DNA from 2 places in the Xanthomonas sp. NCPPB 1067 genome. Region 1 is predicted to be linked to the other one. Evidence: predicted binding sites of a transcription regulator. Region 1 holds the regulator's gene; the other holds the start of a gene.
What was found. The regulator FliA, encoded in region 1, starts transcription of late flagellar genes. The targets are predictions, from matches to a motif close to TAAAGTTTNNCNNNCNNNGGCCGATAA.
Positions count from the first base shown of each region.

Region 1 (5,402 bases):
GCCTGACCCGCGACATCGCCCTGCAGATCCCGGCCGATACCGAATTGCACCGCGGCCGCGGCCTGATGCTGGGCCTGCTGTCCAAGCGCCTGCCGGTGGCCCCGGTCGACCCGCTGGAACGCGGCGGCGTGATCGCCCTGGTCGGCCCGACCGGTGCCGGCAAGACCACCACCATCGCCAAGCTGGCGCAGCGCTTCGCCGCCCAGCACGCCCCGCGCGACGTGGCCCTGGTCACCACCGACACCCTGCGCGTCGGCGGCCGCGAGCAGCTGCACAGCTACGGCCGCCAGCTCGGCATCGCAGTGCACGAGGCCGACAGCGCCGAAAGCCTGCTCGAACTGCTGGACCGCCTGCGCGACTACAAGCTGGTGCTGATCGACACCGCCGGCATGGGCCAGCGCGATCGCGCCCTGGCCGCCCAGCTGAACTGGCTGCGCGCCGCCCAGCAGGTCACCTCGCTGCTGGTGCTGCCCGCCAACTCCCATTTCGCCGACCTCGACGAGGTCGTGCGCCGCTTCGCCCACGCCAAACCCCAAGGCGTGGTGCTGACCAAACTCGACGAGACCGGCCGCTTCGGCAGCGCCTTGTCGGTGGTGGTCGATCACCAGATGCCCATCACCTGGGTGACTGACGGACAGCGGGTCCCCGACGACCTGCACCGCGCCAATGCCGCCAGTCTCGTTCTTCGCCTTGAAGATTTGCGGCGCGCTGCCGATAAGCCCTGTACTCCGGAGCACAACCATGCAGTCGCGTGAATACGCCAAGCTGACCAACGCCTTCCCCCTGTCGGCGACCCGTCCCGAGCCTCTGGGCCCGGTGCGCACCATTGCCGTGACCGGCGGCAAGGGCGGCGTGGGCAAGACCAACATCTCCGCCAACCTGGCCGTGGCGCTTGCCGACATGGGCAAACGCACGCTGCTGCTGGACGCCGACCTGGGCCTGGCCAACCTGGACGTGGTCCTGGGCCTGGCGCCCAAGTACACCCTGGCCGACCTGATCGCCGGCCGCTGCACGCTCGATGAAGTGATCATCGAAGGCCCCGGCGGCGTGCTGGTGGTGCCGGCCGCGTCCGGCCGCCGCCACATGGCCGAACTGGCCCCGGCCCAGCACATCGGCCTGGTCAACGTGTTCTCCGAACTGGAACGCGACCTGGACGTGATGGTCATCGACACCGCCGCCGGCATCACCGACAGCGTGCTGACCTTCTGCCAGGCCGCCCAGGACACCGTGGTGGTGGTCTGCGACGAGCCGGCTTCGATCACCGACGCCTACGCACTGATCAAGGTGCTCTCGCGCGAACGCGGCGTGGACCGCCTGCAGATCATCGCCAACATGGTGCGCGACCCCAACGAGGGCCGCCTGCTGTACGACAAGCTCTCCCGCGTCTGCGAGAAGTTCCTCGGCGACGTGTCGTTGAACTACCTCGGCCACGTGCCGCAGGACGACTGGCTGCGCCTGTCGGTGCAGCGTCAGCAACCCGTCATCAAGGCCTACCCCGCCAGTCCGTCGGCACAGGCCATCGCAGAAATCGCGCGCCGTACCTCGCGCTGGCAGGCTCCCACCGTGCCGCGCGGCAACGTCGAGTTCTTTGTCGAACGCATCATTCAACGGGGAGTGGCCGCATGAGCACCGCCACCGCAACGACCGCCACTGCGCAGTACCGTGCCGTCCAACGCAACAACGCCAACGACGTGGTGACCCAGCACGCCGACCTGGTGCGCCGCATCGCCCACCACCTGGCCGCCCGCCTTCCGGCGAGCGTGGAAGTGGACGACCTGATCCAGGCCGGCATGATCGGTCTGATCGAAGCCTCGCGCAGCTACGACTCCGACCAGGGCGCCTCGTTCGAAACCTATGCCTCGATCCGCATCCGCGGCTCGATGATCGACGAGATCCGCCGTGGCGACTGGGTGCCGCGTTCGGTGCACCGCCGCGCCCGCGACGCCGCCGCCGCAGTGCGCAAGATCGAGCAGAGCACCGGCCGCGCCGCCGCCGCCACCGAAGTGGCCGCCGCGATGGAAATGCCGCTGCCCGACTACCTGCGCCTGATGGAAGACGCCGCACGCGGCCAGGTGCTGAGCCTGGAATCACGCATCGAAGATCACGGCGAACTGGACACCACCGCCAAGGGTGGGCCCAATCCGCAGCAGATGATGGAGCGTGGCGAATTCGGCCGCGAGCTGGGCAAGGCCATCGGCCAGTTGCCCGAGCGCGAGCAGTTGGTGCTGTCGCTGTACTACGAACAGGAATTGAACCTGAAGGAAATCGGCGCCGTGCTCGGCGTCAGCGAATCGCGCGTCTGCCAGATCCACGGCCAGGCCGTGGTGCGCCTGCGCGGCCGCCTCAAGGTATTCGAACTGGCCGATGCCGGTGTCGAAAATGACGATTGATTTTTTTCGTGTTAGGAGCTTGATGTGAACAAGAACATGCGGATCCTGATCGTGGACGACTTCTCGACGATGCGCCGTATCGTCAAGAATCTGTTGGCGGATCTTGGCTTCACCAATACCGCAGAGGCCGAAGACGGCAACAGCGCGCTGGCCGCGCTGCGTGCGGGCCCGTTCGATTTCGTGGTGACGGACTGGAACATGCCCGGCATGACCGGCATCGACCTGCTGCGCAACATCCGCGCCGACGCCAAGCTCAAGCACCTGCCGGTGATGATGGTGACCGCCGAAGCCAAGCGCGAGCAGATCATCGAAGCCGCGCAGTGCGGCGTGAACGGCTACATCATCAAGCCGTTCACCGCGCAGACGCTGGAAGAGAAGCTGGGCAAGGTGTTCGAACGTCTGGCGGCGACCGCCTGATGAACGCCACCGTGGAAGCCGATGCCGAACGTGCCGCGTTGATCGAGCGCCTGCAGAGCGCGCTCGATGCATTGGAAAGCGGTGATCAGGTCACCTGGCGTCGCGAGGTCGACCACCTCGCCGCGCTACGCACGCGACCGATGATGCAGAGCCTGAGCCGGCTCGCCCGCGAACTCGGACAGGCCCTGGGCGAGTTGCCCACGGTGCCCGAAGAGGCCGGCGAACTGGACGATGCCTGCTCGCGCCTGGACCATGTGGTGGAGATGACCGAAAAGGCCAGCCACCGCACCCTGGACCTGGTCGAGGAATGCCGCGTGCTGGCCAACCAGCTGCGCGATGGCGGGCTCAATGAGGACCAGGGCGCACTGCTGGAAAAGATGCGCCACAACCTCACCGAGCTGTCGCTGGCGCAGAGCTATCAGGACCTCAGCGGCCAGATCATCCGTCGCGTGGCCGGCATCGTGCGCCGTGTGCACGAAGGCTTCGGCGCCTTGGGCCTGCCGCCCAAGAACAGCGAACCGAAGAAAGACGACGGCGGTCTTGCCGGTCCTGCGATCAAGGGCCTGGACCGTCACGCGGTGTCGCAGGACGACGCCGACGACCTGCTGTCCGGATTGGGGCTGTAATCATGAGTGCTGTTCCAGACGATATTGCTGCCGATTTCATCGTCGAGGCCCAGGAGATCCTGGATCGCCTCGGCGAACAGCTGGTGTCGCTGGAACAGGCACCAGACGAAGCGGACCAGCTCAACGCGGTGTTCCGCGGCTTCCACACGCTCAAGGGCGGCGCCGGCTTCCTGGCCATCAAGCCGATGGTGGAGCTGTGCCACGCCGCCGAAGAAACCCTCGGCATGGCGCGCTCGGGCCAGGCAGTGCTGCAGGCGCATCACTTCGATGCCGCGCAGCAGTCGCTGGACTATCTGCAGGCCATGCTGGACGCGATGGGCTCGGGCGAAGCGGTACCCCACGCGCCGGCCACGCTGATCGCGCAGTTCGATGCCAAGAGCGCGCCACCAGCGGTCAAGGCCGCCCCCAAGGCTGCCGCCGCGCCGGCGCAACACGACGACGCGCATGCTCCCGTCGCAGGCGCCAAAGGCCCCAAGGCCGCCGCCAAGGCCGGTGCTGAAGCCGAACAGACCGTGCGCGTGGACACCAAGCGCCTGGACGCCATCGTCAACCTGATCGGCGAACTGGTGCTCTCGCGCAACCGCCTGAAGACCTTGCGCACCCGCTTGCGCGACGAAGAACTCGACCGCGCGGTCAGCACGCTGGATATCGCCACCGCACGTCTGCAGACCGCGGTCATGCGCACCCGCATGCAGCCGGTCAGCAAGGTGTTCGCACGCTTCCCCAAGGTGGCCCGCGATGTCGCGCGCACCCTGTCGAAGGAAGTGGAGCTGGAACTGATCGGCGCCGAAACCGAGCTCGATCGCAATCTGGTCGAAGCCCTGGCCGACCCGCTGGTGCACCTGGTGCGCAACGCCATCGACCACGGCATCGAATCGCCGGCCCTGCGCGAAGCCACCGGCAAGCCGCGCAGCGGCCATGTGCGCCTGTCCGCGCAGCAGGAAGGCGATTACGTCAGTATCGAAATCCAGGACGACGGCGCCGGCATCGACCCCGAACGCCTGCGCGAGATCGCCCGCGGCAAGGGCCTGATCGACGCCGAAGCCGCCGCGCGCCTGAGCACCGACGAGTGTCTGCATTTGATCTTCATGCCGGGCTTTTCGACCAAGGCCGAGGTCACCGACATCTCCGGCCGCGGCGTTGGCATGGACGTGGTGCAATCGCGCATCCGCGAACTCAGCGGGCAGATCCAGATCCAGTCCGAACTGGGCCGCGGCAGCCGCTTCATGATCCGCGTGCCGCTGACCCTGGCGATTCTGCCGACCCTGCTGGTGCAGGCCGGCGAAGCGGTCTACGCATTGCCGCTGGCACGCGTGGTCGAAGTGCTGCACGCCCCGCAGACCTCGCTGGGCTGGTTCGACGGCCGCGCCGTACTCGACCGCCGCTCGCATACCCTGCCGCTGATCGACCTGCGTCGCTGGCTGGGCGTGCCCGCCGAACAGCCGCCGCTGCTGACGGTGGTGCTGCTGCAGGCCGGCGAAACCCGCTTCGGCCTGGTGGTGGACCAGGTGCGCGGCCGCGAGGAGGTGGTGATCAAACCCCTGCCCCGCGCCCTGCGCGGCCTGCCCGGCTACGCCGGCGCCACCCTGATCGGTGACGGCCGCATGGCGCTGATCCTGGACGTGGATGGATTGCGCTCCAGCGATCAGTGAGTTTCGGGATTCGGGATTCGGGATTCGGGATTCGGGAATCGGGAATCGGGAATCGGGAATCGGGAATCGTCAAGACGATCCTGGCTGCCTGATCTAACGATAGCGGCGGCGTACTGCGGCCGTTGTCGTGTCACTGACAGCATCGCTGCCGATCTATGTCGCTACGCGCGCAGGCATGGGCGCGATGGTTTGGTGACGGTCAAGCTGCCGTGCAAGTGAACCTGGAACCGTTATTTGAACCTCGTTATCTCGTTGCGAAACACTCAGCGCGTCATCGACGGACCAGCCTGGCTGACGGCTTGCTGGGACTGCTCCAG
Region 1 is NZ_JAJGQG010000023.1:19,462-24,863, forward strand. Features, by position in the region: gene flhF (flagellar biosynthesis protein FlhF) at 1-755, shown strand, start outside; gene LL962_RS15765 (MinD/ParA family protein) at 742-1,626, shown strand; gene LL962_RS15770 (RNA polymerase sigma factor FliA) at 1,623-2,390, shown strand; gene cheY (chemotaxis response regulator CheY) at 2,415-2,807, shown strand; gene LL962_RS15780 (protein phosphatase CheZ) at 2,807-3,433, shown strand; gene LL962_RS15785 (chemotaxis protein CheA) at 3,436-5,085, shown strand; gene LL962_RS15790 (XVIPCD domain-containing protein) at 5,349-5,402, opposite strand, start outside.

Region 2 (5,402 bases), on a different contig from region 1:
CAACCGGCCAGTGCTACCTGCGTTTCGCGTTTGCGGCCGATGCGCTCGTCCACCACCCCGAGCGCAGTCTGGACACCGGCGTGGTGCGGGCGCTGTGGATGGCGCCGGAAGAACTGCACGCCGCCAGCGAGCGTCTGCGCAGCCCGCTGGTGTGGGACGTGTTGGCCGATTACCTGGCCGGGCAGCGTCACCCGCTGGCCTTGGTGCGGCACGTCGCATGAGCACCCCTCGCATCGTGGTTGGCGTCTCCGGTGGTGTGGATTCATCGGTGGCGGCCTGGCAACTGGCGCAGCAGGGCGAGTCGATCGCCGGCTTGTTCATGCAGAACTGGGCCGACGACGGCAGCGGCGACTGCCGCGCCGAAGACGACCGCCGCGACGCGGTCGCGGTCTGCGGGATGCTGGGCATCCCCTTCCATTTCCGTGATTTCTCTGGCGAATACTGGAGCGGCGTGTTCGAGCACTTCCTGGCCGAGTACGCGGCCGGGCGGACGCCGAACCCGGATGTGCTGTGCAACCGCGAGGTCAAGTTCAAGCACTTCCTGGAAGCGGCCCAGGCGCTGGGCGCCGAACGCATCGCCACCGGTCACTACGCCCGGGTCACCTACGCCGGTGGACGCTGGCGCCTGCTGCGCGGCGCCGACCGCAGCAAGGACCAGAGCTACTTCCTGCACCAGCTCGGGCAGGCCCAACTGGCCGCAACGCTGTTTCCGATCGGCGAACTGGAGAAGAGCGCGCTGCGCCGCATTGCCCAGGATGCCGGCCTGCCGACCCATGCCAAAAAGGATTCCACCGGCATCTGCTTCATCGGCGAGCGCGACTTCCGCGAGTTCCTGGGCCGCTACCTGCCTGCGCGTAGCGGCGAAATCCGCGACCCGCAGGGGCAGCGCATCGCCGAGCACCCCGGGGTGTTCTACTTCACCCTGGGCCAGCGCGAGGGGCTGAACATCGGCGGCGTGCGCGGCCGCGCGGGGGCGCCGTGGTACGTGGTGGGTAAGGACGTGGCCAGCAACGTGCTGTATGTGGACCAGGACCGCGACAGCCCGCTGCTGCAGTCGCGCTGGCTGCAGTCCGAGCAGGCCCACTGGGTGACCGGTGCACCACCGGCGCGCAGCTTCGGCTGCACTGCGCAGACGCGTTACCGCCAGCCGGACGAGCCGTGCACGGTGGAGGTGCGCGACGACGGCAGCGTGCAGGTGCGTTTCGAGCGGCCGCAGCGGGCGGTGACGCCCGGGCAGTCGCTGGTGCTGTACGACGGCGAGCAATGCCTGGGTGGCGCGGTCATTGCCGCCACCGATGCGCCGCTGGAACGGCAACTGGCAGGATCTTTTTCCCCTGAGGGTGTGGCTTGATGAGTGTTTCCATGGATCACCGTGTGCTGGCGCTGGCCGGCGTTGCCCAGGCGCTGCAGCAGGTACGGCGGATCGCCGAGACCGGGCATTCGGAGGCGGCCACGGTGCGCACCGCCATGGACAGCGTGTTCCGGGTCGATGCGGCCTCGCCGGAGGCGGTGTACGGCTCGACCGCGGCCCTGGCGCCCGGCCTGCGCCTGCTGCACAACTACTTTCGCAACCAGGGCCAGGACGAGGTGTTGCCGCGGCTGGCGCTGGCGGTGTTGCAACTGGAGCGCCGCTTCGTGCGCGACAACGCGACCGTGGCCACGGTCTCCAGCGGAATCGATGCAGCGGCGCGTCAGGCACAACACCTGGGCGACAGCGCGCATCCGGATGTGTTGAGCTCGCTGGGCGGGCTGTATGCGCAGACGATCAGCCATCTGCGCCCCAAGGTCATGGTGCAGGGCAACCCGCATTACCTGGGCCAGGCCGGGGTGGTCGCGGAGATCCGCGCGCTGTTGCTGGCGGCGGTGCGCTCGGCGGTGTTGTGGCGGCAGATGGGCGGCAGCCTGTGGGACTTCCTGTTCGCCAAGCGTGCAATGAGCGAGGCGGTGGATCGGGCGCTGCGTTGAGTGGCGCCCAAACGCAGGGAAAAAGCGCCCACAGCAGGCGCCAGCGCCTGCCACTGACCGAGGCATGCGCGAGACGATGTGGCGATCGTCGCTAAAGACACCGGGGGGACGGCCGATACAGCAACCGTGACTCTGCCGAGAACGCCCATGTATTCACGTCCACTCATCCGTCTAGCCGCTCCTCTGGCTCTGACCTTGCTGTTCCCCTTCGCTGTCGGATTCGACTGGCCCGCTTCGGTGCGCTGGGCGATCCTGGCGACCATGACCCTCAGCTGGTTGGGTTTCGCTGCCTGGGTGACGTATTCCCAGTTCCGGCGCAATCCGGACCAGGCCCGCATCCTGCGCGAGCAGGACCAACTGCTCAACGAACTGCGTACCTTCGTCAGCAACGAAGTCGACGGTTCGCGCTCGGAAGTCGAGCGTGCCCGCGAACTGATCCGCCAGGCCGTTTCGGGTCTGGGTGGCAGCTTCGAAGCGATGAACCGCAAGTCGCGCCAGCAGAGCCAGGCCCTGGCCCGCATCGTCGACCGTGCCGGTGACGACGGCAGCGCCGGCGTCGACGTTGCCCGCTTCGCCCAGCATGCCAGCTCCCGCATGGAGCAGTTGGTGGAGGCGCTGGAACAGGTGAGCGGCCAGAGCTCCAACACCGTGCACCACATCGACGAGATGGCTCAGCACCTGGATGGCATCTTCGCGCTGCTGGAAGACGTCAAGTCGATCGCCGACCAGACCAACCTGCTGGCCTTAAACGCCGCCATCGAAGCAGCACGTGCCGGCGAAGCCGGTCGCGGCTTCGCGGTGGTTGCCGACGAGGTGCGCAACCTGTCCGAGCGCTCCACCACCTTCAACGAGCAGATCCGCAAGCTGGCGCACAGCTCCAAGGAATCGATCGCCAAGGTGCGCGAGACGGTCTCGCAGTTGGCCTCGCGCCACATGGACCGCTCCCGCGAGGCGCGCCACGAATCGGCCGCCATGCTGGAGAATGTCGCCCAGATCAACGCCTCGTTGGGCGATGGCATGCGCGAAATCTCCGAATGCGCCCGCGCCATCGACGGCAGCGTGGCCGAAGCGGTCCGCGCGCTGCAGTTCGAAGATATCGCCACGCAGACGCTGAGCGGCATCCACACCCATCTGGATCGCCTGACCGCGATCAACCGCGAGGCGGTGGCGCTGCAGGAACTGTTGCACCGCAATGGCGGCGTGTACGACAGCGACCTGGTCGCCGCGCTGCAAAAGGTGTCCAACCGCCTGCGCGACATGCGCGTGGAGTGGGAACGCCCGCCGCACAAGCCGGTGGCGCAGCAGGGCATGGGTGCCGGCACGGTCGAGCTGTTCTGAGACCGATGCCGCCGCGCGACTTCTGATCCCGACATTCCCCGGCGCGCCGGGGATTTGTCGTTCCGTACCGACCTGGTGTCCGTTATGACGTTGCTTGCCTCGCCCACCGGTGCTGATCAGCGCATCGATGCAGCCCCCGCCGCCGCGCTGCAGTCCGCCGCCTTGGCTGCCGCGCATGCCGAGCGCATCGCGCAAAGCGACGCCGCCAAGCCGCTGCTGCGACGGGTGCGGCTGCCGGCCGCGCTGGAACGGCTGGAACTCGCCGCCCGCGAAGAGATCAAGGCGTTGATCAACCCGCGCCGCGATTGCAGCGAAGACGCGTTGTTGTTCGCAACCGTGGCCTGGGACCTGGGCCTGGATGGCGATGCCGTCAGCGCATCCGCGCGCTGACGCGATAGCGGCGGGGCGTGCCTCGGCAGGCGCCCCGCCGTGTTGTTGGACTGCCCGATCTCAGATTCCACCACCTCCACCAGCGGAGCAGCACCGCGACCGTGACGAGCGAGTGCAGTCGGTTATCGCCCTGCCCTGTCCACCTCCACATCCGCGCAAACGGCCACAGCGAGTGGTCGGCCGACGCATCGCATCCAATTCATGGACTGCTGATCCGCAGCGTCAATACGGCACACCTGTGTCGCGCACGACATGACGCCATTTCGGCGGTGACCACTCGAGGCCTCTCACACGAATCCAGGATGCGCGTAGCGACTGCCTGGACCAGATGCGATGCTGAGGTTCTGCCGATGATGCCCGATCGGATAGGAGTCGGTCTCTCGCGAAGCAACGCTTCTGCTGCATCTGACCGGAACTGATCGATCTATCTACCTACGCTGGCGCCACCGCGAACGAGCACCCCACCCTGGTGCTCGGTCACCCCAGCTGGGGCGCACCCGCCTGAGCCATCTGGCGAGACATACCGGGACGCGCGTTTGACACGCCTGCAATCCGCGCTTGCAGGCAGCCGACAAGCCGCTCGATCCAATCCTTGACGGGTGACGAGGCGCTGCTCCAGGCGCAGGCTGACAACACAACCTTCGTCTGCGTCATGGTGCTGGTCGCTTGCCAGGCGCGACACGCGCGCTCGGCAATCCAAGCCGGACTGACGACACAGGTCGATCTGGCGAAGCAATGACCGGACAATGGGGTCCTGTGTGCATCCTCGGCCCCTACTCGACAAACGAAGACGCTGGCCAGCTGATAGGAGCTCGCTGGTCGCTGCAGTGGAACTCGTCGGCGTGGGAGATCGATGCGTGTCCGCTCTTGTCTTCTCCCGGGATCAAGACGTCGTGCTGTCGGTCGACGGATCGCGTGCAGCGGGCGACTTTCCGGACAATCCGACCTGCGTTTTTCGCGCGGGAGCGCCCGGTTCGCTCGCTCCGTGGGAGGCAGGACCCTGGTGCCGGTTGGTCCTGGCAGCGCCTCCAAGAGCTGGCGCAAACGTTTGGCTTGGCCGCTATCGGCCCTCGCAGACGAATGAAGCTTCATGACGCCCATCCATAGCGACCTCACCACCTGCCTCGGACGGTTGCCCTTGCCCATCGAACTGATTAAGGGGCGTGCATATCGACGATAGCCCAAGCCGCCGCCCAGATCTGGCCCACCGCCGGCAGGCTGTCAGCGGTGGCGTCAGCCGTCAGCCGGCAATCACCAGCCGTGCACCCAGCCGCATGCCGGCCTCGGCCTCGCGCAGCCATTGCGCCATATCGCGCGGCGATAGCGGGCGCGAGTAGAAATAGCCCTGGATCTCATCGCAGCCCTGCTGGCGCAGCAAGGCATCTTCCTGCACGGTTTCCACGCCCTCGGCGACCACCTGCATGCCCAGGGCGTGGCCCAGATGCACGATGGCCTGGGTGACCTCGGCCGTGTTGGCATCGTCGAGCATGCCCTGCACGAAACTGCGGTCGATCTTGAGGCGCTGCACCGGAAACCGATTGAGATAATGCAGGTTCGAAAAGCCGGTGCCGAAGTCGTCCACTGCCAGCAAGACGCCATTCTGCTCGAACAGTTCGAAGCAGCGGCGCAGCGAGTCGGAGTCGCGGATCAGGGCCGATTCGGTCAGCTCCAGCTCCAGCCGCGATGGCGACCAGCCGTTGTCGCGGCAG
Region 2 is NZ_JAJGQG010000025.1:15,890-21,291, forward strand. Features, by position in the region: gene LL962_RS16325 (NUDIX hydrolase) at 1-221, shown strand, start outside; gene mnmA (tRNA 2-thiouridine(34) synthase MnmA) at 218-1,351, shown strand; gene hflD (high frequency lysogenization protein HflD) at 1,351-1,965, shown strand; gene LL962_RS16340 (methyl-accepting chemotaxis protein) at 2,113-3,303, shown strand; gene LL962_RS16345 (hypothetical protein) at 3,388-3,693, shown strand; gene LL962_RS16350 (hypothetical protein) at 4,286-4,432, shown strand; gene LL962_RS16355 (bifunctional diguanylate cyclase/phosphodiesterase) at 4,934-5,402, opposite strand, start outside.
Region 2: LL962_RS16340 (methyl-accepting chemotaxis protein) is a predicted target of FliA. The motif match lies at 2,058-2,084, and genes of this name have one in related genera.